Linked DNA regions of Bosea sp. 685. The protein of the gene in region 1 binds, or shares a complex with, the protein of each later gene. Links are inferred from orthologs where the notes say so. Each region holds a gene or a part of one and is shown on either strand. Other genes may lie near its edges. The genes, in order: RMR04_RS22125 and xseA.

What was found.
Region 2: the proteins of RMR04_RS22125 (region 1) and xseA are in contact, whole or in part, in a cryo-EM structure (PDB 8TXR), measured with the Escherichia coli proteins. The link is inferred for Bosea sp. 685 from one-to-one orthologs.

Annotation. Positions count from the first base shown.
Region 1 is NZ_CP134779.1:4,497,522-4,500,654, reverse strand. What follows is about bases 261-3,082. They hold RMR04_RS22125 (exodeoxyribonuclease VII small subunit), read right to left. Parts: upstream 1,890-3,082; coding sequence 1,632-1,889; downstream 261-1,631. Other genes in these bases: RMR04_RS22115 (tyrosine phosphatase family protein), read right to left, coding at 2,961-3,082; RMR04_RS22120 (Lrp/AsnC family transcriptional regulator), read right to left, coding at 2,336-2,800; RMR04_RS22130 (hypothetical protein), read right to left, coding at 1,184-1,612; RMR04_RS22135 (YcxB family protein), read right to left, coding at 387-1,292; RMR04_RS22140 (hypothetical protein), read right to left, coding at 261-366. Also shown: more of RMR04_RS22140, read right to left, coding at 1-260; more of RMR04_RS22115, read right to left, coding at 3,083-3,133. UniProt on the Escherichia coli protein: Bidirectionally degrades single-stranded DNA into large acid-insoluble oligonucleotides, which are then degraded further into small acid-soluble oligonucleotides.
Region 2 is NZ_CP134779.1:4,776,822-4,780,052, forward strand. Bases 287-3,206 are described here. They hold xseA (exodeoxyribonuclease VII large subunit), read right to left. Parts: upstream 2,552-3,206; coding sequence 1,022-2,551; downstream 287-1,021. Other genes in these bases: RMR04_RS23580 (dienelactone hydrolase family protein), read left to right, coding at 287-970; purD (phosphoribosylamine--glycine ligase), read left to right, coding at 2,684-3,206. Also shown: more of RMR04_RS23580, read left to right, coding at 212-286; more of purD, read left to right, coding at 3,207-3,231. UniProt on the Escherichia coli protein: Bidirectionally degrades single-stranded DNA into large acid-insoluble oligonucleotides, which are then degraded further into small acid-soluble oligonucleotides.

The DNA.
Region 1 (3,133 bases):
CTGGCGGATCTCGGCGTCCTTGCTGGTGCTCTTGAGCACGCTCTTCAGGCGGGCATAGCGGGTGAGCGGGGATTCGTAGAGGTCGGCGAGGCGGGCCGCGTCGTTTGCGCCCGCCACCGCTTTGGCGCGCAGCACGAAGGTGCAGGTTTCCTGCGTATGCTTGCAGGCGCGCGTTTCGCAGACGAGATGCACGCGCCTGCGGCCGGTCGCGTCGAAGGGGGCGTCGCCGGCCTCGTCCAGGCGCCAGTCCTCGGGGAGGGTGAGCTGGAGCCCGTCATCCATGCGCAGCACGCGCTCCTGCGCGCCGGCCGGCAGCGCGGAGAGGGTGAGGCCTGCGGCAATGACGGATGCGGCGAGAACCTTCATGACGTGTCCCTCCTGTCGCATTACGCCCGCTGAACATGGCGGGAGCACAACGCCTCGAAGCGTTCGGCCTGCGCCGGATCCAGGGCGCGCCGCGGCACGATCAGCGTCGAGCCCCGGCTGATCCGCACCAGCCAATGCTCCGGACGGCGCGCGAGGCCGATCACGCCCGGCCATTTGACAAAGGTCGTGGCGGCGCCTTTGAACGTGAGGATGCCGCTGTCGTCCACCATGAAGCGGTTCGGCGTTTTGCGCGTGCTCTTATACAGCATGGCGCCCGAGTGACCGGCGAACCAGCGCATCAGCGGCCTGTCGAACGCCAGCCGCAGCGCCGCCAGCACACCGAAGGCCAGCGCGGGTTTCCAGAAGAAGCTGGGGAACAGGGCCCAGAAGATCGGCAGGGACAGCGAGACCGGCAGCCGCTCCGTATCCAGTGCCCACGCCGCGATGGTGAGAATCGGCACTGCCAGGCTCGCCAGCAGCCAGTTGCGGATGATGCCCCATTGGCGCGAGCGGCGCAGCGCGGGCAGATCCTGGTACCAGGCGACATGGGCGGCCCAGTCCTTCGGCTCCATGACGACCTCGAAGCTGAGGGCATTCTCGGGCGGAGCCGGCGGCTCCGGCAGCAGCTGGGTTACGCCGATCCGCTGTTCCAGCCACCTGCGCAGGGTGTCGATCTGGCCGGCGGAAATGGCCCGCTTCGGCAGCGCGACCGTTTCCTCCTGCGACGGCAGCACGAAGAAGAGGTGATCGCGCCCCTCATCCAGCCTGGAGATCTGGCTCCACGGCGTGACGCTCTCGCGCTGCGGTTCCCGCGTCGTCAGCCCGTCGGCTTCGATGACGTAGTGCAGCAGGATCGGCGTCTCGAAGCCGGCGGCCCGCAGGGCCTTTGCATGAGCCGCCGCATCCGCCAGGGATGGATCAGCCACCACAGCACGACCCCCGCCGAGATGACGAGCAGCAGGTAGAAGGGAATGTCACCGATGAAGATCGCCATGAAATCGCCGAGCTGCGCGAAGCTCAACGGACTGCGAGCGGGGCGCCAGCCGGCGAAGGCGCCGAGGATGGCGAAGAACCACAGGCTCGGCAGGCCGATGGTCAGCAGGCGCCGGCGGTTGGGCCGGATCAGCGGGGCGTTGGCGAGCAGGGAGGCTTCGGTGACGTCCGCGAATGTCAGCTGCGTCTCGAAGGCGAGAGGCAGCGTCAGCACCGGCGCGGGCCTTACCGCGATCTTTGGAACCCCGGTCATCCCCCGAAGCTGCCCGCGCTCAGTTTCCGACGTCGAGCGGCGCGGTCCCGGTCGGCTTGCCGTCGGCGCCCAGCGTGATCTTCTCGATGCGCGCCTCGGCTTGCTTCAGCAGCGCGTCGCAGCGCGCCTTCAGGGCCTCGCCGCGCGTGTAGATGTCGATCGATTCCTCAAGCGGCACGTCGCCGCGCTCGAGCTTGGCGACGATCGCTTCGAGTTCCTTGAGCGCCGCCTCGAAGGGCAGGGCAGCGATGTCTGGGTTCTGCTTGGCTTCGGTCACTGGCCTGATTCCTCTTTGCGGCAAGCTTATCAGCCGGACAGCCGCCTGCCGCAACCCGCTTGAATACCCGCAGCCCTCATCCTGAGGAGCCGCGCAGCGGCGTCTCGAAGGATGCTTCAGATGGTTCGTGAGCCTCCTGGAGCATCCTTCGAGACGCCATTTCCTGGGGAATGGCTCCTCAGAGGCTGGCCGATAATGTGGTCAATTGTTTCAGCGGGTTGGAGTTTCGTACCGAAATGCGCCGTCATCCCGGGCGACCGCAGGGAGACCCGGGATCCATGCCTGAACCTCTCGCGATAGGCGTTCCGGCGTGGATCCCGGGTCTGCGCTTCGCTCCGCCCGGGATGACGGCGCGGTTGTCGTTGAGGGCTATGCCTTTGAAAATAAAGACGTCGCTATCGGCCAGTCTCTCAGGATGAGAGCTCCGGGATGTTCTTGGAGCAGCGTCACACCGGCAGCGCCGAACTCTTCTTGATGGTGCGCAGCGTCAGCGTCGATTGCACGCGGGTGACGCCCGGCAATTGCGTGATGATGTCGGTGTGGATGCGCTCGAAATCGGCGCTGTCGCGGTAGATCACGCGCATCAGATAATCATGCGCGCCGGCGAGCAGATGGCATTCCAGGATCTCGGGCAGGTTCTGCACCGCCTGCTCGAAACCTTCGAGCGAGGCACGGCCCTGCTGGTCGAGCGTGACGAAGACGAAGGCGGTTCCGGGAAAGCCGGCGATCTTGTCGTCGAGCAGCATCGCATAGCCGCGGATCAGCCCGCTCTCCTCGAGCTGGCGAACCCGGCGCAGGCAGGCCGAGGGCGACAGATGCACCTTTTCCGCAAGGTCGGAATTGGTGATCCGCCCGTCCATCTGCAGGATGCGCAGGATGGAGCGGTCGCGGGAATCGAGTTCGATCGTCATGGCGCTGGCAAAACCCCTCTTGCCGGATGCATTGTCGCAAAATCCGGCGGGCGCAAGCAATATTCTGCGTCGGAACGTAAAAATCGCGCCGTGTTCGACGACAGCTTAGCTGCGGTCCGCACGATGCTGCCGGTCCCGAGGGCCGGATTTCGCCTGCCTTTCAGGCCAGGGCGAGCTGAAACGGCGTGCCTTCAAAGGCATCCTCGCCCCGGCCGATCCGCTCGATTGCGGCGCTCATCCGGCCGTCGCGCCTAAGCATCCCGTCGGCGATGGCGACGAGCCGTGCATTGGGCGTCGCCGAGGGCGAGGCGGCGCGCAAGGCGGTGGCGATCT
Region 2 (3,231 bases), 280 kb from region 1 along the record:
CCCGTCGATGATGTCCAGCTTGATGCGTTTCCTCGATCACGTCGCCTTCCGACGCTTCCGTCCGAAGGCGCAGGACGTGATCGATTCTATACGTTCAGAGCATTACTCAAGCGACAAACCAGTCCCCAGTTTTTTGCGCAATGCCCTGGCAGCCCTGACCGGAGTTGCACTGCTTCTGCCTTCGGCCGCTTCGGCAGGCGGTTACGAGCATGTGCGCATTCCCAATGATGACGGACAGATCGACGCCGTGCTCTACAAGCCCGTGGGGCCGGGACCGTTTCCAGCCGTCGTGGCGCTGCATGGTTGCAACGGTTTATGGCGCGACAACGGCACATTGTCGCTGCGGCATTCCGATTGGGGCGAGCAGCTCGCGCAGGCCGGGCTGATGGTCCTGATGCCCGACAGCTACGGCTCACGCCGGCTCGGCTCGCAATGCGGCGTCAAGGACGTGACCGTGCGCGCGAGCCGGGAGCGCGTCGCGGATGCAGCCGCCGCGCGCCGCTGGCTGCAGACGCGCGAGGATGTCCGGCCAGACATGATCGCACTGATGGGCTGGTCGGGTGGCGGATCGGCCGTCCTGGCGGCGATCCGCAAGGATCGGCGGCCGGCCGACGGCAAGCCGGATTTCACCCGCGCCGTCGCCTTCTATCCGAGCTGCCGCCTGCAATCGGAATCGGCCAGCTTCGCCGCAAGGCTGCCGGTGCTGATCCTGGCGGGCGAAGCCGACGACTGGACACCGCCCGCCCCTTGCGACTTCCTGGCGAAAGCCGCGCAGGCTCGCGGCGAAAAGGTCGACCTCGTGGTCTATGCGGGCGCCGTGCACGATTTCGATCATCCGCGCCTCGAGGTGAAGGAGCGCTCCGACATCGCCTATTCGGCGACGGGGACGGGCAAGGCCATGGTCGGCACCAACCCTGCTGCGCGCGAGGATGCGCTCAAGCGCGTGAAGGCTTTCCTGAAGGGGCTCTGACCCCCCGAAAGCCCTGCACCCACGCACAATCGCGATAAAACAGATCGCGAGCTAAAACAGATCGCCCTGCCCCGCCTTCGGCGCCTCCTTGCGTGGCGGGCGCGCAGGCCGAGGCGGCGCTGCGTCCCCTCCTCCCGAGACCGTGACGGCGAAGCGGCCGTCGCTGACCTGAACGCTCAAGCCCTGGCCGGCATGCGCCTGCGCGACACCGCGCACCAGCGCTCCGGCCTCATCGCGCACCAGCGCATAGCCGCGCGCCAGGACGGATTCCGGCCCCAGCGAACGCATCAGCGCCCAGAGCGAGCCGAGCCCGTCGCGGCGGCGCGCGAGGCCCTGGGCAAAGGCGCGGCGAGAGCGCTGGGCGAGATCGCCGACGCGCTCCGCCGCCCGCGAAACCCGCAATCTCTCCGCGCGCAGCAAGGCATCGCGGCCGGCGCGCAAGCGGTTCGACAAGCCATCGAGCCTGGCCGCATAACCGGCCAGGCGCGCAGACGGCGAATGCCGGTTAAGCCGTTGCGCCAAACCAGCCAGGCGCGTTTCGTGGGCCCGGGCATTGCGCGCCAGCGCAGGCGCTAGCCGCGTCGCCGCGAGATCGAGCCGCTGGCGCGGCCCCGAGAGCACCGCCTCCGGCGCGGGCAAGGCGCGGGCGAGCGCGCGCAGATCGCTGCGGCGACGGTCGGACAGGCGGCGCATCGCGCCGGCCTGCCGGCGCGACAGGTCTGCGACCAGGCTCATCAGTTCGGCGCGGACCGGCACGACCTTCTCGGCCGCGCCTGTGGGCGTCGGCGCGCGCAGATCGGCAGCATGGTCGATCAAGGTCCAGTCGGTCTCGTGGCCGACGGCCGAGACGAGCGGTATCTGCGAGGCGGCGGCCGCGCGCACCACCGCCTCCTCGTTGAAGCCCATCAGGTCTTCGAGCGAGCCGCCGCCGCGCGCGACAATGATGACATCGGGACGCGGAATGCGTCCGCCCCGGGGCAGCGCATTGAAACCGGCGATGGCGGCGGCCACCTCGTTGGCGCTGGATTCACCCTGCACGCGCACCGGCCAGACCAGGACATGGCGCGGAAACCGGTCTTCCAGCCGGTGCAGAATATCGCGGATGACGGCGCCTGTCGGCGAGGTGACGACGCCGATGACACCAGGCAGATAGGGAATGAGCTGCTTGCGCGCCTCATCGAACAGGCCTTCCGCCGCGAGCTTCTTGCGGCGCTCCTCCAGCAGCGCCATCAGCGCGCCGACACCGGCGGGCTCAAGCGAATCGATGATGATCTGGTAGCTCGACTTGCCGGCGAAAGTGGTGATCTTGCCGGTGGCGATGACCTCCAGCCCCTCCTGGGGCCGCGTCTTCAGCCGGCCAAAGACGCCCTTCCAGATCACCGCGTCGATCTTGGCGTTCTGGTCCTTCAACGAGAAATAGACATGGCCGGAGCCCACCGGGCCGCGATAGCCCGAGATCTCGCCGCGCACGCGCACAAAGCCGAAGGCGTCCTCCAGCGTGCGCTTGAGCGCGCCCGACAGGTCGGAAACCGACCATTCCGGTGTGTTGGAGGGTTTTACGTCAGGCGATTCGCTATCCATGGCGCGACCATAGCGGCGTGGATGGCCGAGCAGAAGCGTTGCCGTCTGCGCGCCCGGCGGCTATTGCCGCGTTCAGATCTCAGATCCGGAACCAGTGCGGGTGGACGGACGTCCACACGCAAGGAGACCACGATGAACATCCTTTTGATCGGCTCGGGCGGACGCGAGCATGCGCTGGCCTGGGCGATATCGGGTTCGCCGCTCTGCGACCGGCTCTATATCGCGCCGGGCAACCCCGGCACCGCGCAATGCGGCGAGAATGTCGTGCTCGACATCGCCGACCATTCGGCCGTCGCGACCTTCTGCAAGTTGCATGGCGTCGATCTCGCCGTTATCGGCCCGGAAGGCCCGCTGGTCGACGGCATCGCCGATGATCTCATCGCCGCCGGCATCAAGACCTTCGGCCCGTCCAAGGCTGCTGCCCAGCTCGAAGGCTCTAAGGCCTTCACCAAGGAGCTCTGCGCCGAATTCGGCATCCCGACCGCCGGCTTTGGCCGCTTCACCAATGCAGCCGAGGCCAAGGCCTATGTTGCGAGCCAGGGCGCGCCGATCGTGATCAAGGCCGACGGGCTCGCCGCCGGCAAGGGCGTGGTGATGGCGGAAACGCTGGCCGAGGCGAACGAGGCCATCGAGATGATGTTCTCGGGCGGGCTCGGCGCGGCCGGCGCCGAGGTCGTGAT